Regions from separate parts of the Brevibacterium sp. K72 genome, predicted to be linked through region 1. Evidence: riboswitches for the same ligand, from Rfam matches in the RefSeq annotation. Region 1 holds a riboswitch; each other region holds the start of a gene.

Region 1 (7,360 bases):
ACCGCCGGCTCACCGTCCTCGGTGCCGCCGTCGCGATCTCCGCGCTCGCCCTCAGCGGCTGCGGCAACCAGAAGGGCCAGGGCAACGACGAGGCCGGATCCGGTACCGGCTCCGACGGTGACGTCACCATCGCCCTTCTCCTGCCCGAGTCGAAGACCACCCGCTACGAGTCGCTCGACAAGCCGAATTTCGAGAAGTACGTCGCCGAAGCGAACCCGGATGCGACGGTCGAATACCGCAACGCCAACCAGGACGCCTCCCAACAGCAGCAGCAGTTCGAGGCTGCGGTGACCGAAGGAGTCGACGTCATCGTCCTCGACCCGGTCGACGCCTCGGCGGTCGCGTCGTCCCTGGCGAAGGCCGAAGCGAAGCAGATCCCCGTCGTCTCCTACGACCGCTTCTTCGACGGAGCCGACTACTACACCTCGTTCGACAACAAGAAGATCGGCAACCTTCAGGGTCAGGCCCTCCTCGACGGGCTCAAGGCCAAGGGCGTCGACCCGAAGTCCGGGCCGGTGTGGATGGTCAACGGCGACCCGAAGGACCCCAACGCCGCCGACTTCAAGGCCGGTGCCGAGGAGACCCTCAAGGCCGCCGGCGTCGACATCGCCGCCAGTCACGACACCCTCGACTGGAACCCCGATGACGCCCGGCAGTGGGTCGAAGGCCAGCTGCAAGGCGGAGGAGAGAAGCCGATCGCGATCTACGCGGCCAACGACGGCACGGCCGGTGGGGTGCTCGCCGCAACGACGAAGGCGAAGCAGGAACCCGTCGTCACCGGCCAGGACGCCGAAGTCGACGGCCTGCAGAACATCCTCAAGGGCGAGCAGTACGCGACGATCTACAAGTCCATCCCGCCGCAGGCCGAGTACGCGGCGAAGGCCGCGGTCGCGCTCGCCAACGGCGAGGAGCCGAAGGCCGCGACGACGTACAAGGACACGCCGACCGACTTCGTCGAAGCCAAGGTCGTCACGAAGGACACGATCAAGGACATCGTCGGCGACCAGATCAAGGCCTCGGACATCTGCTCGGGCATCGATGAGAAGCTCTGCGCCGATGCCGGAATCGAGTAGGGGACGCTGAGCGCACGCCGATGACTTCACAGACGAACGAGCCGACGCCCGCGTTCGGGCGGGCGTCGGCGACCACACAGCCCGTGCTCGAACTGCGCGGAATATCCAAGCGCTTCGGTGCCGTCCAGGCACTGACCGACATCAATCTCACCATCGGCCGCGGCGAAGTCGTCGGGCTCGTCGGCGACAATGGTGCCGGCAAGTCGACGCTCGTCAAGATCATCGCCGGCGTCCATGGCGCCGACGACGGCGAGCTCCTCATGGACGGCCGCCCGCAGAGGTTCTCCTCACCCAAGGACGCGCAGAAGGCGGGGGTCGCCACGGTGTTCCAGGACCTCTCCCTGTGCGAGAACCTCGACGTGGTGGCGAACCTCTTCCTCGGCCACGAGGACACCCGGGCCGGCGTCCTCGACGAAGTCGCCATGGAGGCGAAGTCGTGGGAGCTGCTGCGCAGCCTCTCGGCGAAGATCCCCAGCGTCCGGGTGCCCATCGCCGCCCTCTCCGGTGGTCAGCGGCAGACAGTCGCGATCGCTAGGTCCCTCCTCGGCGAACCGTCGATCGTCATGCTCGACGAGCCGACCGCGGCCCTCGGAGTCGCCCAGACCGCCGAGGTGCTCAACCTCATCGAACGCCTCCGCGACCGCGACCTCGGCGTCCTCCTCGTCAGCCACAACATGGCCGACGTCCAAGCCGTGTGTGACCGCGTCCACGTCCTGCGCCTGGGCAAGGACGCCGGCGACTTCCCCGGTGATGAGCGCACCGACGTCCTCATCGCCGCCATCACGGGAGCCAACGACAACGTCGTCACCCAGCGGGCGGCACGCAGGGGTGAGCGCCGATGACCCGGAACTCGTTCATCACTGACGAACGGATCTCGCAGGAGGGGTTCGTCCGCACCTTCGTCCGGCGGATCAGGGAAGGCCAGCTCGGCTCGTTCCCGGTCATCCTCGCCCTCGTCATCATCGTCATCGTCTTCCAGTCGGCGAACAGCAACTTCATCTCCCCTGCCAACCTCGTCAACCTCTCCACGCAGGTCGCCTACCTCGCGATCCTCGCCCTCGGGATCAACCTCATCCTCCTCCTCGGCGAGATCGACCTCTCGCTCGCCCAGCTCGGCGGACTCTGCGCCTCCGTGCTCGGCGTCCTCGTCGTCCGCCAGGGAGTGCCCCCGCTCATCGCCCTGACGATCATGCTCCTCCTCGGCCTCGTCGTCGGTGCCATCCAGGGCTGGTTCTTCGCCGTCGTCGGCATTCCCGCCTTCGTCGTCACCCTCGCCGGTCTGCTCGCGTTCACCGGACTGACCCTGACGACGCTCGGCACGCAGAAGAACCTCTCGATGGCCGACACGTTCGCCTTCGATTTCGCGAGCTACTACTTCCCCGCGATGTGGGCGTACGTCTTCGGCGCGGTCGCGGTCATCGGTTTCGCCGCCGGGCTCATCCACTCGAAGCTGCGGCGGCACAACGCCGGACTCGACAGCGCGAGCTGGACGTCGGTGATCATCCGCATCGTCCTTCTCACCGCAGTCGTCTTCGGCTTCCTCATCCTCGTCAACCAGGACTTCGGGCTGGCGATGCCGTTCTTCCTCATGCTCGTCATCGCGATCGTCATCGACCTCGTGCTGCGGAAGACGAAGTACGGCCGATCGATCTACGCCGTCGGCGGCAAGGTCGAGGCCGCCCGGCGCGCCGGCATCCGGGTGACCTGGGTGCGCATCAGCGTGTTCATGACCGCCGGTGTCCTCGCCGCGCTCTTCGGCTTCGTCAAGGCCGGGGTGACGACGAACGCGGGATCGACGCTCGTCGGCACGCAGGACCTCCTCAACGCCATCGCGGCGGCCGTCATCGGCGGCACCTCGCTCTTCGGCGGGCGCGGATCGGCGTGGGCCGCTGTGCTCGGGGCGCTCGTCGTCGGAGCGATCAACAACGGCCTCTACCTCATCGGCTTCAACTCCGATGCGCAGCAGATCATCACCGCGCTCGTCCTCCTCACCGCCGTCGTCATCGACGCGATCAGCCGCCGCGGCCAGCGCTACGTCGGCAGAGGGTAGGCGTCGGAGGGTGGGCGACAGAGGTCTGACGGCTGCCGGTAGGCAGCTGGGTCGGTCGCCGAGGCGGAACTGAGTCACTTTTCGCCCGATCAGTCGGTTCAAGACCAGATCGATCGGACGAAAAGTGAATCATCGGGGCCGGGCGGCTGGATTGAAAGTGGGGTCGGGTGGGTTCGCGGCGGTGGGCCGTGCGGGCGCCGTCGTCGCCCCCTAGGTGTCGGTGATACAGTCGGGGGCAAATGACATGGGGTGCCCGGTGCGACTCGCGCAGGGCTGAGAGAACACCCATCGAACCTGATCTGGGCCATGCTAGCGAAGGGATCGTCATGACCGACATCGACCTGTCGTCGGCGCATGCGCGGCTGCGCGCGTCGAACCCGCTCATCCAATGCATCACGAACACGGTCGTGCAGCAGTTCAGCGCGAACGTGCTCCTCGCCGTCGGGGCGTCACCGGCGATGCTCGACCACGACGCCGATGCCGCGCAGTTCGCCCACCTCGCCGGCGGTCTGCTCGTCAACTTCGGCACAGCGACGAACCAGCAGTTCCTCGCCGCCGACGCCGCCGTCGACGCCGTCACCGAGGATGCCAAACCCTGGGTGCTCGACCCCGTGAGCATCGGCGCTGCCGACCACCGCACCACCCGGATCCGCCGCGCCGCGGCCGCCCACCCGACCGCGATCCGCGGCAACGCCTCGGAGATCGCGGCACTGGCCGGAGCCGGAGCGGGCGGGCGCGGGGTCGAGTCCACCGACGAGGTCGACGCCGTGCTCCCGGCCGCCGCCGAGCTCGCCCGCACGACCGGCGCCATCGTCGCCGTTTCCGGTGCCCGGGACGCCATCGTCGCCCACATCGACGGGGCCGACCACATCGCCCGCGTCGACGGGGGACACTCATTCATGCCGCTCGTCATCGGCACCGGCTGCTCACTCGGCGCCGTGACCGCCGCCTACCTCGCCGCCGTCCCGCCGGCGGGGACGAGTTCGCAGGCGGGCCCGGCAGGATCGGCCGCGTTCGAGCGCTTCACCGCAGTCGTCGCCGCCCACGCCCACTTCGCCGTCGCCGGAGAGGCCGCCGCCACCGGGGCCCTCGGCCCCGGCACCTACTCGGTGCACTTCCTCGACGCGCTCTTCACCACCGACGACGAACGGATCGGCCGCGCCCGGGTCGAGGTGACCACAGTATGAGCGGGGATCGGCTCGCGGGCATCGACACCCGCCTCTATCTCGTCACCGATACCGCGCAGTGCGCCGGGGCGGGTCGAACCGTCGCCGAGACCGTGCGCGCGGCCGTGACCGGGGGAGCCGGTGTCGTCCAGGTCCGCGACAAGGACATCGACGACGCCGAATTCCTCGTCCTCACCCGTGAGGTCATCACCGCCGTCACCGAGGCGACCGCCGGGACCGACCGCCGCGTTCCCGTCTTCCTCAACGACCGGGTCGCCGTCGCCCGCCGCCTCCTCGACGAGGGCAGCGACGTCCACATCCACGTCGGCCAGACCGACACCCCCGTCGCCGAGGTGCGCGACCTCCTCGGCGACGGCCCCCTCGTCGGCCTCTCCGCCGCCGAACCCGAGGAGTTCGCCACGGCCCAGGAGACCGGCGGCGTCGACCTTGTCGGCATCGGACCGGTCTTCGACACGACGACGAAGACCGACGCCCCGGCCGGGATCGGTCCCGACCGCCTTGGCGAACTCACCGCCTCGGCGGGGATCCCCGCGGTCGCGATCGGCGGCATCGACGCCGAGCGCGCGCACGAACTGCGGGGACGAGGACTCGTCGGCATCTGCGTCGTCTCCGCGATCTGCCGCGCCGAGGATCCCGAGCAGGCGGCCGCGGACCTCCTCGACGCCTTCGGCGACGGCACCCGAAAGGACGGGGAACAGGCATGAGCGAGCGACCACCGATCGCGCTGTCGATCGCCGGCACCGACCCGAGCGGCGGGGCGGGAATCCACGCCGACCTCAAGACGTTCACCGCCCTCGGCGTGCTCGGGACGACGGCGATCACCGCCCTCGTCGCGCAGAACACCCACGGGGTGTCCCGCGTCTACCCGATCGACGAGGACTTCGTCACCGATGAGCTCGACAGCGTGCTGAATGACATGCCCGTCGACGCGACGAAGACGGGCATGCTCGGATCCCGGTCGCTCGTCGACCTCGTCGTCGACCGGGCAGCGACCTCCGACTTCGGGTTCTTCACCGTCGACCCCGTCATGGTCGCGACCTCCGGACACCGCCTCCTCGAGGTCGATGCCGTCGACGCCGTGCGCACGCGCCTGCTCCCGGCCGCCGACCTCATCACCCCGAACCTCCCCGAGGCGGCCCTCCTCCTCGGCGACGACGTGCCCGAGGCGACGACCCCTGAGCAGATGCGCGACCAGGCCAGGGAGCTCGTCGCGCGCGGCACGCGCGCCGTCCTCCTCAAGGGCGGGCACGCCGCAGACGGCGAGGTCGCCGACATCCTCGTCACCGCCGACGGGGAGGTCACCGAGTTCGCCCACCCTCGGATCGCGACCCCGAACACGCACGGGACCGGGTGCACGCTCTCGGCTGCGATCACCGCCGAGGCGGCCGTCCTCCGGCGGGCCAACGGCGGGAAGACGCTGGCCTCTGAGGACATGCGGCAGGCAGTCGAACGGGGACTCGACTTCCTTGCCCGGGCGCTCGCCTCGGCGGCGGACTGGAAGGTCAGCCTCGACCCCGCGGGCGCCCACGGACCGGTCGACCATCAGGTCGACATCGTCCGCCGCTGACCCCGCCCGAGCACCGTACCCGGAGCGCTTCACCATCGCAGCACCGCGGCGCCCCGGACCCGACCCGATCGACGACGATTCGACCCAAGGAGACACGTATGACGACGACCTTCGCCGCCGGCCCGCAGACCACCGAACTCTGGGACCACGTCCGCCCGATCATCGAGGCGATCGAGGCGCTGCCGTTCCTCAGCCAGCTCGCCGAGGGCAGCCTCGATCCTCTTGCGTTCACGAACTACATCACTCAGGACAGCATCTACCTCAGCGGATATGCGAAGGCGATGTCCTTCCTCGCCGGGAAGACGACGGACCGGGACGAGTCCCGGTTCTGGTCCACCTCGGCGGCGGAGGCGATCACCGTCGAGGAGGAGATGCACGCCCAACTGCTCTCCGATGCCCGCCTCGGGCAGGCGCACTCCCAGCTCGAGGCCGAGGACCGGGTGGGTCCGTCGCCGACGACGCTCGGATACGTCTCGTTCCTCGTCGCCACGGCCGCGACCCGGTCCTACGGTGAGGGCGTCGCGGGAGTGCTGCCCTGCTTCTGGGTGTACGCGCACATGGGCAAGGTGCTCATCGAGCGCGCCGGAGAGATGGACGAGAACCACCCGTATCGGACGTGGGTGCAGACTTACGACGCCCCGGAGTTCGACGAGTCGACGCGGAAGGCCGTCGAGATCCTCGAACGCGAACTCGACCGGGCGCCAGCCGATGAGGCGGCGCGGATGCGGGCCGCGTTCGAACGCGCGTGCGTCTACGAACTCCACTTCTGGGCCTCGGCGCACGCGTTGCAGGACTGGGACGCGGGCGTCTTCGCGGTGCCCGCGGCCGAACCTGTGCGGTGAGCGCCGACACTGCGCGGAGGGCGGCCTCCGCGCAGACGGCGACCCCTCCGCTGCGGCGGCGCAGTGACCTCCTCCGCGGTGGCCCGGTGACCTCCGCTAAGCGCGGCCCTCGCGGCGGTCGTCGACGATCATGGTCAGCGGGGCGAACTGTCCGAGAGCCATCCAGCCCCGGCACAGTGTCGTCCAGAGGATGACGCGATCGACCTGGGACAGGGGGACACGGTCGTGCCGCGGACACGTGAGGCGCCCGAGGGCGAAGACGATCGCCGCAAAGCCGGCACCGATGATGGTGATGATCAGCAGATCCATGACGAAACCCCCTCGCAGCCGCAGTGGAACCCTGGATTCCAGTGTCTCTCCGAAGTGGCGCTGTGGAAAGGGGCCAATCGCACATCAGTGGCCTCTTCGCGTCGCAGTGAGGGCGAGGCGGCAGGGCTGGCGCGACCCGAACGGGCTGAGGCCTACGAATACGCGAGGCTGAGCCGGTTCGCCGCCTCGACGACCGCCGCTGCAGCAGCCGAGCCCTGCTCGGCGGTGATCGCAGACGGGAACGTGAAGCGCACGCTCGTCTTCGCGACCTCGGCGTCGATGCCGAGAGCGAGGAGCACATGCGAGGGCCCATCGGAGCCGACCGCGCACGC
Region 2 (7,360 bases), 1.4 Mb from region 1:
CGACGACGTCGAGGGGCACATGGACGGTGCCGGGGATGGACTGGACCTGCCGCTCCCACTCCTCGCGGACATCGACGATGACCGCGTCGGCCCCCAACGCACGAGCCTCGGCGACGGTGACCTCGTCGACGGCGGGCGCCGAAGCTGCCGGGGGAGCCGCACACGCGACGGCGACCTCGGTGAGGTCGGTCACGGCAGGCCGATCCGGGTCGGCGGAGAAACGCAGCGTCGTGAAGGTCGTCCCCAGCACATCCGTGCGCAGGAGCCTGCCGATGAGGGGGTCCCCGATGCCGCAGATGAGCTTGACGGCCTCGGCGGCCATCGTCGATCCGACGAGACCGCAGAGGACGCCGAGGACTCCTCCCTCGGCACAGGTGGGCACCGAATCGGCGTCGGGGATGTCGGGGAAGAGGTCGCGCAGCATCGGTCCGTGACCGGGCACGAAGGTGCTCACCTGGCCCTCGAAGCGGAAGATCGTCCCCCACACGAGCGGGGTGCCGGTGAGCTCGGCGGCATCGTTGGACAGATACCGGGTCGCGAAGTTGTCCGCACCGTCGATGACGAGATCGTGGGCGGCGAAGAGCTCGAGTGCATTGTCCGGGCTCAGGCGTTCCGCGAGGGCGGTCACGGACAGATGCGGGTCGAGGCGCAGCAGCGCATCCCTGGCCGAGTCTGCCTTGGGGCGGCCGACGTCGGCATCGCGATGGAGGATCTGGCGCTGAAGGTTCGAGACCTCGACGCGGTCGTCGTCGATGACGGTGAGGAGTCCGATCCCCGCCGCCCCGAGGTACTGGAGCACCGGGGCTCCGAGGCCGCCGGCGCCGACGACGAGGACCCGCGCGGCCCGCAGCCGCCGCTGGCCGAGATCTCCGACCTCTGGGAGGCTGAGATGCCGCGCGTACCGGGCGAGCTCATCGGGCGTGAGCGCGTCGACGGGCTCGACGAGCGGGCGCAGAGGTGTCCCGCTCATGGCCCCATCACCAGGTTCTCCGTGGTGACCCTGCCCTCGTGAGGTGAGGAGGCGAGTGCCAGCGGACGCTTGGGGATCCGTCCCGCGCCCCGAGCCAGGCGGCCCGCCTCGACGGCGAGCGCCATCGCCCGAGCCATCGCCGGTGCGTCATGGGCGCGGGTGACCGCCGAGGCGAGCAGCACGGCCGTGCACCCGAGCTCCATCGCCAGCGCCGCATCCGAGGCCGTGCCCACGCCGGCATCGAGGATGACGGGCACCTGCGCACGGGCGACGATCGTCTCGATGTTGTGGGGGTTGAGGATGCCCAGACCCGAGCCGATCGGGGCCCCTGCCGGCATGACCGCGGCGACCCCGGCGTCCTCGAGGCGCTTCGCGAGCGCCGGATCGTCGTTGGTGTAGGCGAAGACCGTGAACCCGTCGAGGACGAGCTCCTCGGCCGCCCGGAAGAGCTCGACCGGGTCGGGCAGGAGGGTATCCTCGTCAGCGATGACCTCGAGTTTGACCCACGAGGTCTCGAGCGCCTCCCGGGCGAGCTTGGCCGTGAGCACAGCGTCCCGGGCGGTATAGCAGCCCGCGGTGTTCGGCAGGGAGCGGATGCCGAGGCGTTCGAGGAGGGCGAAGACCGAGTCCCTGGCGTCAGCGTCGAAACGGCGGATCGCCACGGTCGTCAGCTCCGTCGCCGAGGCGGTCAGTGCGTTCTCGAGGATGCTCAGGGTGCTCGCCCCTCCGGTGCCCATGACGAGGTGGGAGTCGAAGGTCGCTCCGTCGATCGTCCAGCTCATCTCAGCCTCCCTGCACAGCGGTGACGATGTCGACGGTCTGGCCGTCGACGATGGCGAACTCGGCCCAGAGTCCACGGCGGATGACCTCACCGTCGACGGCGAGGGCCACCCCGAGACGGCCTCCGTCGACGGGAGTCCCGTCCGTCGCGAGCTGCCTGCCGGTGACGTGCTCGACGAGCGAGCGGGCCGTGGTGCCTGAGGCGAGCTCGCTGCTCTCCCCGTTGAGTGTGATGGTCATGGTTCCTTCCTTGCTGTGGTCATCGCCGCCACGAGGCGCGGAGACGGGCTCTCGTTCGACTGTGCGGCTTCGGAGAAGCGGCGGGGAGCAAGGGCCGCGGGCGCCCCTGCGGGCAGCCACGGGGAGTCCGAGCCGCAGACGAGGTCGGCGCCGAAGCGGGCCCCGAGCGGGGTGAGGAGGACCCCGTGGCGGAAGTACCCAGTGGAGACGACGCAGCCGGGATCCGTGCGCCCGACGAACGGGAGATCGTCGGGGGAACCAGGCCGGGCACGGGCAGTGATCTCGGTGACCTCCGCGTCGAGGATCCCGGGCACGAGCCTTTCGGCGTCGTGGAGGAGACGGTGGACGCCCTCGGCGAGCACCCCGGGGCGACCGTCCTCCCGGGACGTGGCGCCGAGGACGAGCTCCCCGTCGGGACGGGGGACGATGTAGACGGGCCGACCGGCGACGAGTCCGCGGATGGTGCGGGTGAGCAGCGGTGGCGCGCTCGGGTCGGTGCGCAGCCGGATGATGTCGCCGTGGACGGCGCGCAGCGGCAGGTCGGGGGTGCCTGCGATCGATCCCGCCGCTTCTCCGGCGGCGAGGACGATCTGGTCGGCCGCGAGGCTGCGCCCATCGGCGAGGGTGACACCGATTGTTCGGCCGCTGACGCGGACGAGTCCGGTCGCCTCCTCACGGACGATGTCGTCGTCGAGGAGCGAGAGCAGGGCGCCGGTGATCCGTCGTGGGTCGATCGCATGGTCGCCGGGGATGCGCACCGCCCCGCTCACCCCCGGCGAGAGCGCAGGCTCGAGATCACGGGCCCGCGACCCGGTGATGAGCTCTACCTCGGACCCCGCCTCGGTCTGCAGAGCGCGCAGGTCCCGCAGGGTCGCGAGGTCCGCCCTGTCTCCGGCGCACACGAGGGTCTCGGTTCTCGTCTCGCCGAGGTCGTGCCCGGTCTCGGCGGTGAGTCGCGAGGCGAAGTCGGGGTAGAGATCGGCAGAGGTGCGCATGAGGGGGAAGAGCGGGGACTGGCCCCATGCGATCTCCGCGGCCGGGGCGATCATGCCGGCGGCGGCATACGAGGCCCCTTCGCCGGGTGCGGGGTCGATGAGCGTGACCGACGCTCCCCGGCCACGCAGTTCCCATGCTGTGGCGAGCCCGATGATCCCGGCCCCGACGACGATGACGTGCACTGTATTCTCCCTCCGGCGGCATGACCCGCATCAGGTGCGGCGGTCGGCACGAAGCCCTCTCAGCCTCCCAGCGAGGCTCCCGCGAACTCCTCTACTCTAGGAGCATGGTTCCCGCGATGACAACGTCCTCCGCCCAGCGAGACACGCAGACCACGACTCGAACCGCGCGTCGGCGCTCGCTCGAGGAGGCCCGCCTCTACCTCTGCACCGATGCCAGAACCAAGCAGGGCGATCTCGCCGCGTTCCTCGACGCCGCATACGCCGGGGGCGTCGACATCATCCAGCTGCGCGACAAGAGCCTGGAGGCACGAGAGGAGATCGCCGCCCTCGAGGTCCTCCGGGACGCCGCCCGCCGCCATGGCAGGCTCTTCTCCGTCAACGACCGTGCCGACGTCGCCCTCCTCGTCGGCGCCGACGTCTTCCACGTCGGACAGGGTGACCTCACGAGCGGCCAGGCCCGTGCCGTGCTCGGACCCGACGTCCTCCTCGGCCGCTCGACCCACTCGATCGACCAGGCGCTCGCCGCCGACGCCGACCCCGACATCGACTACCTCTGCCTCGGGCCCGTGTGGGAGACCCCGACGAAACCCGGGCGACCGGCCGTCGGCCTCGAGCCCCTGCGGGAGATCACCGGACGGGTGAACACCCCCTGGTTCGCGATCGGCGGCATCGCCGCCGGTGAGCGGCTCGACGCGGTGCGCGAAGCCGGAGCCGAGCGCATCGTCGTCGTCCGCGCCGTCACCGAGGCCGATGATCCCGCCGCAGCGGCAGCGACCCTGAAGGGAGAGCTGTGAGGATCCTCATCGCCGGAGCCGGGGCCACCGGGGGAGCGTTCGGCACCCGCCTCGTCGAAGCCGGACGTGACGTCACCTTCCTCGTCCGACCCGAGCGCGCCGAGGCGCTGCGCGCATCGGGGCTGCGCTTCATCGGCCCCGACGAGGACAGGACGAACCCGGTGGCCGTGACGACCGCCGAGGAGCTCGCAGCGAACCCGATCCCTGCGGACCTCGTCCTCATCGCCGTCAAGGCCGGCGGCCTCGACCAGGTCATCGACGACATTCGCCCGGCGATCGGGCCGGACACGCTCATCATTCCGTTCCTCAACGGCATGGCCCATATCGACCGCCTGGACAGGGAGTTCCCCGGGCAGGTGCTCGGGGGCCTCGTGAAGATCATCGGCACGATGCGCGGATACGACGTTGTGCAGATGACGGACATGGCGACGATGACGATCGGCCGCCTCGGCGGGGGAGAGGTGCCTTCCGGGATCGTCGAGGCCCTCGACGTCCCCGGCTTCCGCCTCCAGGTCATCGATGCCATCGATGACGCACTCTGGGAGAAGTGGGTCTTCATCGCCGCAGCCGGCGTGGTCACGTGCCTCTTCCGGGCGCCCGTCGGGGCGATCATGGCCGCCGGCGGCGAACCCCACGTCGTCGCGATCGTCGACGAGCTCGAAGCCGTGGCGATGGGCGCCGGACACCCGATCTCGGCGCGCTCCCGCGCGGTGACGCTCTCGATGCTCACCGCCGAGGGCTCCTCATTCACCTCATCGCTCTATCGCGACGTCACCGCCGGACTGCCCAACGAGACCGAGCACATCCTCGGCAGCCTCGCGGCGACCGCGGCGGGACTCGGGGTCGCGACCCCGCTGCTCGACCTCACTCTCGTGCAGCTGCGAGCAGGCGAGATCGACCGGGCGGGATGACCGGAGAGGGGTCTGCAGCCTGGCCACGGTTTCGGAAGCCCGCGCGCACCGGCCGCCGCCTGCGCGGAGACGATGGGCCGCCTCGGCGAGACCGGAGAGCACGAGGGCGAGCGATGTTTCCAGGCTCAGCCGGCCGGCTTGACCGCCCGCACGATCGCCGAGTGCATGCCGTCGGCGACCTCACGCGTGAAGTCGACCGCGACGTCGACGAATCCGACAGCGCGAAGACCGTCGACATACTCCGTTCGTGACAGGGCCCCGGCGATGCAGCCGACATGCGACCCGCGCTCACTGCGCTCCTGCGGGCTGAGACGGTCTTCGGAGACGACATCGGAGACTCCTATGCGCCCGCCCGGAGCGAGCACGCGGAACATCTCGCTGAGCACGGAGTGCTTGTCCGTGGAGAGGTTGATAACGCAGTTGGAGATGACGACGTCGACGGCGGCGTCCGGGAGCGGGACGGCTTCGATCGTGCCTTTGAGGAACTCGACGTTCGTCAGGCCCGACTTCGCCCGGTTCTCCTCGGCGAGAGCGAGCATCTCATCGGTCATGTCCACCCCGTAGGCGAATCCGGTGGCACCGACCCGGCGGGCGGAGAGGAGGACGTCGAGACCACCGCCCGAACCGAGATCGAGCACCCGTTCGCCATCCCTGAGCTCGGCGACGTCGGTGGGGTTGCCGCAGCCGAGACTCGCCTCGACGGCGCCGACGGGCATGCCCCCGACCGTCGTCGCGTCATAGAGTCCGGCACCGAATCCGCGCGGGGATTCGGGACAGCAGTCCGCGCTGCCGTCCTCGCGGAGCAGCTCATCGTTGCCCACTCCGGATGCGGAGGCCGTCGCCGCCTCCGCATAACGCGCCCGCACTGCTTCGCGGACCTGGTCGTCGTCAGCCATAGCGCTTCCTCTCCGTCGCTTCCTCGTCACCGGTGTGAGATCGATCCTGGTCGTCTCCCCAGCACGTGTCAACGCCGCTGTCCGCCCCCAGCCGTTTCGGCTGCGGCACCCTCGTCGCCGACGGCATGTGAGTAGAATGGCCGGGGCCTGCAACCGGGTCCGACAGCAACGAGCAGGGGACAGGATGACTCAGGCGGACACCTCGGCGACGGAGACCCGCGAACTCAAGCGGGGACTGCACACGAGGCACCTGCAGATGATCGCGATCGGTGGTGCCATCGGCACCGGCCTCTTCCTCGGTTCGGGCGGAACGATCTCTCAGGCCGGTCCCGGAGGCGCGCTGCTCGCCTACGCCGCGATCGGCGTCATGGTCCTCTTCGTCATGCAGTCCCTCGGGGAGCTCTCCACCCACCTGCCCGTCGCGGGTTCCTTCCACACGTACGGGTCGAAGTACATCAGCCCCTCCTTCGGCTTCGCCATGGGGTGGAACTACTGGTTCAACTGGGCGATCACGCTCGCCGCCGAGCTCGTCGCCGCCGGGGTGATCATGTCGTTCTGGCTGCCCGACGTGCCCTCGTGGATCTGGGCCGCGGTCTTCCTCGCCCTGCTCACCGGGCTCAACTTCCTCTCCGCCCGTGCCTTCGGCGAGGGCGAGTTCTGGTTCTCCGCGATCAAGGTCACCGCCGTCCTCGTCTTCCTCGTCCTCGGCGTGCTCATGATCGCAGGCATCCTCGGCGGACCCTCCCCGGGCTTCTCGAACTGGACGACCGGCGAGGCTCCGTTCGCGGGGGGATGGATGTCGATCATCGCCGTGTTCATGATCGCCGGCTTCTCCTTCCAGGGCACCGAACTCGTCGGCGTCGCCGCCGGAGAGTCGAAGGATCCGCGCCGGGACATGCCGCGAGCGATCCGCACGGTGTTCTGGCGGATCATGCTCTTCTACATCGGCGCGATCGTCGTCATCGGGTTCCTCCTGCCCTACACCGACCCGTCCCTGCTCGCCTCGGCCGACAATGAGGACATCACCGCCTCACCCTTCACCCTCGTCTTCGAACGTGCAGGCATCGCCGTGGCCGCAAGCGTGATGAACGCCGTCATCCTCACCGCGATCCTCTCTGCCGGCAACTCCGGTCTCTACGCGTCGACCCGCATGCTCTACGCGATGGCGAAGGAGGGCACCGCACCGAGGCTGTTCGCCCGCCTCAACGAGCGCGGGGTGCCTGTCATGGCGCTCTTCGCGACCGCCTTCGTCGGACTCTTCGGATTCCTCACCGAGGTGATGGGCGACGGGGCGGCGTACACGTGGCTCATCAACGTCTCCGGGCTCTCCGGATTCATCGTCTGGATCGGCATCGCGTGGTGCCACTTCCGCTTCCGCCGCGCCTACGTCCACCAGGGGCACGATGTCGAGAACCTTCCGTACCGGGCGCCCCTGTTCCCGATCGGGCCGATCATCGCCCTCGTCATGCTCATCGTCGTCGTCGCCGGACAGAACATCGAAGCCGTCGCCGACGGCCGTGTCCTCGAAGTCGCCTCGGCGTACATCGGGCTGCCGATCTTCCTCCTCGTCTGGGGACTCCACCGCCTCATC
Region 3 (7,360 bases), 1.5 Mb from region 1:
GGCACCGACCGGTAGTCGACGATCGTGTCGCGGAAGCCGGGGGCGAAGCGTTCGAGCTGCCGAGTAATGTACTCGGCCGGGTCGATCGGACAGTCGAAGGGGACGTGGCAGTACGTCCACAGCGGCCGCAGGCCGTTGACCTCACGCGAGGGGTCGAAGACCGTCGGGTCGGAGACGAGGCAGACCGGGTGCTCGGGCATCCGCCCGGCGACGACGTCGCCTTCGGCCGCGGCCATCTGCTCCCGGGTCCCGCCGAGGTGGACGGTGCCGGCGCGCGCGACGTCCGGATCCGCCCACGGGACGGGCCCGTTGAGGACGAAGTCGACCTTGGCCGCGGCGTTGCCGTGCTTGAAGGTCCGCAGGGCGCGCTCGACGTGAGCGGGGAGGAGGCCGGAGAAGATGTCCGCGGCATTGCCCGCCGAGGTGTCGAGGATGTAGGCGCGGGCCGCGGGCATGTCGGCGACGTGGTCGACGCGGACCCCGGCCGTCACCCGACCGCCGTGGGCTTCGAGATCGGCGACGAGGGCGTCGGTGATCGCCTGCGAACCGCCGACGGGGGAGGGCCACCCGCCGGCGTGGGCGATGGTGGCGAGCATCGTCGCCGTCGCTGCCGTGCCCATCCCCGGCAGGGGGCCGATCGCGTGCGAGCCGACGCCGGTGAACAGCGCCTGGGTGGTCTCGTGGGAGAGCGGGATGTTCCACGCGGGACTCGCCTGGGAGAGCAGCCGCATCCCGAACTTCACGACGTTGGCGATGCCCGAGGCATCGCGCAGGGTCGGCGGCAGCGACCGCTTATCGCCGAGGGAGAGCCAGATCGTGTCGTCGACGCGCTCGAGGAGGGGACGGAAGAACCGGTCCCATTCCGGTCCCGCCTCGCCGAGGTGCTCGACCGTCTTCGCAAGATCGTGGAAGGCCAGCGCGGCGGGCCGACCGTCGAGCGGCTGGGCGTAGGAGATCTCCGGGGTCGTGAACTCGAGTCCGCGGGCCCGGAGGTCGAAGTCGACGAAGAAGGGGCTGGCGATCGCGAGCGGGTGGACGGCCGAGCAGATGTCGTTGACGATCCCCGGGGCCAGCCCGAGGTCGAGAGTGCGCGAGCCGCCGCCGATCGTCGGCTGGGCTTCGAGGACCTCGACCGAAAGCCCCGCCCGAGCCATGGTGACGGCGGCCGCCAGACCGTTGGGGCCGGATCCGACGACGACGACATCAGGCTGGGTGCTCATGGCTTCAGTCTAGGTCAGACGCCCGAGGCGGGCTGAGAGTGCGTGCCGCGGGCTGCGCGCTGCGGTGCGAATCGCGATCAGAACTCGCCGATCCCGTTGTGGAGGATGTCGCGCAGGGCCGAGCGGATGAGGCCGAGCTCTTCGAAGCCGTCGAGCTCGGCGTCGCCGAGGACGACCGTGTCCGCCGTCAGCTCCCTGACGCTCACGACGCTGCTCGTTCCCAGTTGGTCGGTGCCGAAGAGGAAGAGGTTCGCGACGATCGGGGTCTCCCCCTCGGGCAGGGCGCGAGTGGCAAGTGCTCCCACCCGCGGGTCGAGGGGGCCGGTCGGTGAGTCGGCGGGGACGAGGGTGCTGAGCTCGGGAAGCGTCTCGCGGGTCAGCCGCGAGGCCTCGTCGTCTTCGTCGAAGCTGTCGATGAGTCCGAGCTCGAGTTCGAACGCCGTTCTCGAGAGGACGCCGGTGAGCAGGTTCTCGTCGAGGAGCGGTGTGCGTCGGGTGTACCACCGGATGACGTCGTCGGCGTCGTTGGTGAGGATGAGCGACCAGACCGCGCTGACATCGACGTCGGCGGGCAGGGGGAGGAAAGCCCAACCGGCGAAGAGGTCCCCGAACGTCGTGACGGGAGGCGGCGGCACTTCGGCCGCCGGGCCGGTCGACTCTGCCGCGGCTGCGGTGGTGCGAGCGTCGCCTGCCGACGCCCCGGCGTCGTCGGCCTCGTCGTCGAAGGGGCTGAAGGAGAGCGTCTCGGCGAAGCGCATCTGCGCGACACGCAGCAGGCCCTCGATGAGTTCACTGCTGACGTCCTCGTTGAGGAGTTCGACGTTGCCGGATTCGAACGGGTCGTCGTCGCAGAGGATGGCGACGTAGCGGCCGGTGGGTTCGTGGCCCTCGGGCAGAGGGTAGATCTTCAGCCGGGACAAGGCCGCCGAGGCCTCCTCGACGAGGACGTCGCCGCTGAGATCGGACAGGGTGCTGTTGACCGGGGCGTCGGCGCTCGTGCCGTCGGTCTCCTCGTCGACGTCGTCGTCGACCCATGCGTTCGCCGACTCGGTCTCGACGAGGAAGCCGGCGATCTGCGAGAGGATCGTCGCATACGACGCGCCCTCGGTGGTCCGTTCGATCCACCCTGTCTCGCCGTCCTCATCCTCCGTCTCGAAGTATCCCCACACCATGGTGGGGAAGAACTTCGGCGGCACGGATTCGATGATGTCGGGGCGGAACAGCCCGAACGGGATCCATTCGGAATCGTGGTCGACGGGGGAATCGTTCATCGGTCAATAGTGCCACGAGCCGGGCGGATCCGCCGACGGTCGGCAGGTGAACAGCCACCCTGCCACTCCGCCGGGCAGGTATAGCATGGCACCGTCCGCACAGCCGGTGGCCGTCGACTGCCCACCGGACCGGCACACGACGCTGACCTGCGAAAGGATCTCCATGAGCGCGTTCTTCGTCTCGCCCACCCCGACCATCAGTGCCCTGCGCGGCTTCGCCCGCGCCCACTCGGACCGTGTGGCCCTCACCGAGGACCCGCTCTTCGTCCGCTCCCGCACCCGGACCCCTGAACGCCGAGTCGGCCTCGTCTCCGGCGGCGGATCGGGCCACGAGCCCATGCACGTCGGTTTCGTCGGGCAGGGCATGCTCGATGCGGCAGTGCCCGGCGAGGTCTTCGCCTCCCCGCACAACGCGCAGATCTACTCCGCCTCGCGCGCCGTCGCCGGAGCAGACGGGGTCCTCCACATCGTCAAGAACTACACCGGCGACGTCATCAACTTCGCCATCGCCGCCGAACGCCTCCAGGCCGCGGGCATCCCGACACGCACCGTCATCGTCGACGACGACATCGCCACCGACAGCGACGAGACCGAGACCGGCCGCCGGGGCACCGGAGCGACCGTCGTCGTCGAGAAGATCCTCGGTGCCGCCGCCGACTCCGGGCTCGGGCTCGACGAACTCGCCGACCTCGGCGCCGAAGTGGCCGACCGTTCCCGCAGCCTCGCCGTCGCCGCCCGCGCCCAGACCGACTCCCACACAGGGAGGCCCGCCTTCGATCTGGCCGAGGGAACGCTCGAGTACGGGGTCGGCATCCACGGTGAACGTGCCGCTTCCTCGATCGACCGGGAGGACTTCGACGCACTCGTGGCGAGGATGGTCGACGAGGTCCACGCCGCCGTCGCAGGCGACCCCGCCGACGGCGACCTCCTCGTCTTCGTCAACGGACTCGGTGCCAGCACGCAGATCGAGCTCTTCAACGTCTTCGACGCCGTCACCCGCGCCCTCGAAGCCAAGGGCGAGAAGGTCGCGGCGTCCCTCGTCGGCGACTACGTCACCGCCCTCGACATGACCGGCTTCTCGATCACGCTCACCCGAATGCAGCCGCAGTGGTTGGACTGGTGGGAAGCCGCCACCTGCACTGCGGCCTTCCCCGCGCCCGTCGCCGACGGCACACCGACCGCATCTATCGCCGAACGCGTTACCGACCAGGGTGGCGCAGACGAGACCGACGTGGGCACACTGCGCACCCGCGCACAGGATCGCAGCACCGACCTCGAGACCGCCGTCGTCATCCGCTTCGCCGAACTCGCCGAAGAGCATCACGGCCACCTCACGCGACTCGACCAGGTCACCGGTGACGGCGACTTCGGCGACAACCTCCGCGGCGGTCTCCGCCATGCGACCCGACTCATGGAGGAGGCCGACGCGGCGGGATTCGCCGCCGCCGAACGTGCCTTCCTCAACGGCGTCGGCGGCACGAGCGGGCCTCTGCTCGGCCTGCTCTTCCAGGAGCTCAACGCCGGATACGCGAAGCTTGGGGACGACGAGCACCCGAGGACCGTCTGGGAGCAGGCGACCGCGGCTGGCTCGGCGGCGATCCGCCGCGTCGGCGGAGCCGAGCCCGGCGACCGGACGGTCATCGACGTCCTCGAACCGACCGCCTCAGCGCTGAGCGGAGGATTCGCCTCGGCCGCCGAGACGGCCGCCGACGCCGCCCAGGCCACGGCCGAACTCCAGGCCAGGCGCGGTCGTGCGAGCTATGTCGACGGGCGCGGCCATGGCACCCCCGACGCGGGCGCGGTCGGGATCTCGCTGCTCTTCACCGCGGCCGCCGAGGTCTACGAACGCTGAGCCCGGTACGCCTCATCGAAGAACGCGCGCTCGAGCCCGACGGCCCGCCCCCACAGCGCGGTCAGCCGCTTTCGGGTCGTGACCGACTCGGCGTCATCACCCCGGGGAAAGACGCGTTCGAGTTCGTCGACGAGGAACTGCACCCACGCGGAGAAGTCCTCACCGCGGTGGAGGTCGATCCAGCCGACGTGGACGGCACGGGTGGGCATCTCCCGCTCGAGCTCACCCCAGTCGAGGTAGAGCCATTCGGCGATGACGAGGACGACGAGGAGATCCGGGTACGACGCCGAGGCGACGGCGGTCCGCATGACCTCGCGGAAGCCTTCTGTCGGAGCGAGGAGGACAGGGTCGGCGTAGTCGTCCTCGGTCACCCCTACCTCGGCGAAGGCGCGGATGAAGTACGAATCCTCATCGGCTTCGAGGAACCCCAGCTGCCGGGCGAAGCGGAGCTTCGCCTCGATCCGGTCGGCATGCGCGACGCACGCGCCGAGCATCGCGAGAAAATCCTCGAAGAACTGGTAGTCCTGGACGAGGTAGGTCGCCATGACGTCGTCAGGCACGGTGCCCGCGAAGAGCTCCTCGACGAACCGGTGGCCGACCGCGGCCGACCAGTCCTCGTCCGCTGAGTCGCGCAGCGCCTCGACGGCGCCGCCCTGGGACACAGTGATCATTCGTCTCCTCCAACTTCCTCCGCCGGCATCATCCGGATCAGGTGTAAGGGTCTGCCTTCGCACTCTCAGCGCCGGGTCAGGCGCTCCCCTGTGGTGGTCTGAGACTATCAGGCCCGGTCAGGGCACGGGAATGCCCGCAACCGCGCCGAGGCGCAGGCTCAACTCCTCGGCGATGCGCGCTGCCGCGGGCTGCCGGCCGGCCGCACGCTCGGCCTCCTCGACGGCCGAGTTGTAGTTCGTGTTCGTGTTGATGTCGTAGACGACCTGCCGGCCGTCGGTGGTCTCGATGAACTCGACACCGGCGAAGTCGATGCCGAGGTCGCGGAGCAGTTCCTCGAGTCGGCCGATGAGCGGGGTCTGTGCGGTGATCTCCTCGCGCCGGGTGAACTGGCTGACCGGCGCCGAGGCGGTGCGCTGGTCCCCGGCGGTCCCAGCGGTCAGGATCTCGCACGCGTCGGCGGGGCAGAGTTCGAACGAGCCGGCAGAGACATCGACTCTCACGGCATAGTGAAACCGGCCGCCGATGAACTCGGCGCGGGTGATGAACGGTGCGGCCGGCTGCAGGTACTCCTGGATGAGGGTGATGCCGTCGATCGGCTCGTCCGCGCCGTCGGGTCCGAAGTCGGCGATCGCCTGCTCGAGGTCGGCGTGGGAGTCGAACCGGCGCACGCCCAGGCCCTTGCCGCCCTGGTTGTGCTTGGTGATGAACGGGGGAGCGAAGTCCGCAGCCGCCTCGGTGATCGCGGTGCTCCCGAACGCGGCGGCGGTCCTGGGGACGTCGAAGCCGTGGGCTGCGAGTTCACGGTGCTGGCGGATCTTGCTGACCTCGAGCTCGTAGACGTCGGAACCGTTGATGACCGTCCGACCGGCGGCCTCGAGCCACGCGAGCACCGCCCGGCCGAAGTCCTTGACATGCGGGTCGGTGCGCGTGTGCGAGGACGCGGAGAGGCGGGACCAGAAGAGGGCCTCGGGCGGCTCGGCGGCCAGGTCGATCGTCGCTCCGGGCAGCAGCCATTCGACGTAGTCGACGCCCTGGGACTCGAGCGCCTCGGCGAAGGGGGTGATCCACTCCGGGTTGTCGTGGATGATGTAGACCGCGGGCCTGTCGGCGACGGGCAGCTGCTGGGTGCTCATGGAAGGCCTCTCGATGTCGTGTCGGAACGCTGGACGTATTGCTCAACAATCCTACGGGTCCGGGGATTCCCGGCCGAAGCCGTTCACCGCGTCCGTCCACCGGCGTAGACTCAGGCTATGGCTATCGCAAAGCAGCCCGTGATCGTTCTCGACGCTCCGGATGCTGGTGAGCTCGCCCGCTTCTCCGGCGACCTCCTCGACTGGCAGGTCCGCGTCGACGACGACGGCACGTGGGCTGAGATCACATCCGACTCCTGGCCGCCCATCTGCTTCCAGCAGGTCGAGGACTACCACGCCCCGAGCTGGCCCAGCCAGGAGCATCCGCAGCAGATGCACATCGACGTCATGGTCGACGACCTTGACACCGCAGAGGCACAGGTCATCGAACTCGGTGCCGGCAAGGCCGCGGTGCAGCCGGGGGAGACCTTCCGCGTCTTCCTCGACCCCGCCGGCCATCCGTTCTGCCTCTGCGTCAGCTGAGGCGGTGCCGGCCGACTGAGGCGGCGCGGGCCAGCCGTGACGGCGCCCGCGTCTACGATGGCGAGCATGGACCTCATCGCGTCGTTCGACGACATCGCACCGAGACCGTGGGCCAATGGCGCAGGTGAGACGACCGAACTCGTCTCACTCGACGAATCCGCGCGCCTCACCCCGGATCGCCGCCGGTGGCGGCTGAGCATCGCCCGCCTCGATCGTCCGGGTCCGTTCTCGTCCCTGCCCGGACTCGATCGGATCTTCTGTCCCACCGCCGAGGTGGTCCTGTCGATCGACGGCACCCTCCACCGGGCGGGCCCCGGGCGTCCCCTGCGTTTCAGCGGCGATGCCGACGTCGCTCTCACCGAACTGCGAGAGTTCTGCTTCGCGATCAACCTCATGACCGAGCGCGAAGGCGACCACCCTGCCCTGACGATGCTGCCCGCACCCGCCGAGCGGCCACGATTCGTCCTCACACTCGAACCGGTCGAGGGATGGGGGCGGTTCACCCTCCTCGAACTCGACGGTTCCGAGGAGCTGCCGGGCCGCCTCGGCGTCATCGAGATGAGCTGAGGAGGGGGAGGCTCCGGTCGCGCCCACACGGAAGCGAATCCTGAGGAAAACGTGCGAGTCGGGTGTACCGGCGGTCACAGGTCGAGGCGTCGTTGCTGGTCATCAGCGGAGTCGTCGGCCGGGCGTCCAGGAGGCTCCCAGGCTCGGGTGGGCCCGGTCAGGGTC

What was found. Region 1 has a riboswitch for thiamine pyrophosphate ahead of thiM (hydroxyethylthiazole kinase). Riboswitches for the same ligand answer to the same signal wherever they lie in the genome.
Region 2: another riboswitch for thiamine pyrophosphate. It lies ahead of thiO (glycine oxidase ThiO); the one in region 1 lies ahead of thiM (hydroxyethylthiazole kinase).
Region 3: another riboswitch for thiamine pyrophosphate. It lies ahead of ACQ1RG_RS07250 (TenA family protein); the one in region 1 lies ahead of thiM (hydroxyethylthiazole kinase).

Annotation. Positions count from the first base shown of each region.
Region 1 is NZ_CP191582.1:106,990-114,349, reverse strand. It holds gene ACQ1RG_RS00570 (substrate-binding domain-containing protein) at 1-1,073, shown strand, start outside; gene ACQ1RG_RS00565 (ATP-binding cassette domain-containing protein) at 1,094-1,915, shown strand; gene ACQ1RG_RS00560 (sugar ABC transporter permease) at 1,912-3,123, shown strand; TPP riboswitch at 3,359-3,462, shown strand; gene thiM (hydroxyethylthiazole kinase) at 3,450-4,310, shown strand; gene thiE (thiamine phosphate synthase) at 4,307-5,014, shown strand; gene thiD (bifunctional hydroxymethylpyrimidine kinase/phosphomethylpyrimidine kinase) at 5,011-5,877, shown strand; gene ACQ1RG_RS00540 (TenA family protein) at 5,976-6,719, shown strand; gene ACQ1RG_RS00535 (hypothetical protein) at 6,816-7,028, opposite strand; gene ACQ1RG_RS00530 (cysteine desulfurase family protein) at 7,181-7,360, opposite strand, start outside.
Region 2 is NZ_CP191582.1:2,494,210-2,501,569, forward strand. It holds gene moeB (molybdopterin-synthase adenylyltransferase MoeB) at 1-970, opposite strand, end outside; gene ACQ1RG_RS11155 (thiazole synthase) at 967-1,752, opposite strand; gene thiS (sulfur carrier protein ThiS) at 1,754-1,990, opposite strand; gene thiO (glycine oxidase ThiO) at 1,987-3,168, opposite strand; TPP riboswitch at 3,159-3,261, opposite strand; gene thiE (thiamine phosphate synthase) at 3,285-3,962, shown strand; gene ACQ1RG_RS11175 (ketopantoate reductase family protein) at 3,959-4,873, shown strand; gene arsM (arsenite methyltransferase) at 4,999-5,769, opposite strand; gene ACQ1RG_RS11185 (amino acid permease) at 5,954-7,360, shown strand, end outside.
Region 3 is NZ_CP191582.1:1,645,526-1,652,885, forward strand. It holds gene ACQ1RG_RS07235 (phytoene desaturase family protein) at 1-1,220, opposite strand, end outside; gene ACQ1RG_RS07240 (hypothetical protein) at 1,298-2,491, opposite strand; gene ACQ1RG_RS07245 (dihydroxyacetone kinase subunit DhaK) at 2,655-4,343, shown strand; gene ACQ1RG_RS07250 (TenA family protein) at 4,331-5,014, opposite strand; TPP riboswitch at 5,012-5,114, opposite strand; gene ACQ1RG_RS07255 (ATP-grasp domain-containing protein) at 5,132-6,148, opposite strand; gene ACQ1RG_RS07260 (VOC family protein) at 6,266-6,628, shown strand; gene ACQ1RG_RS07265 (HutD family protein) at 6,695-7,195, shown strand.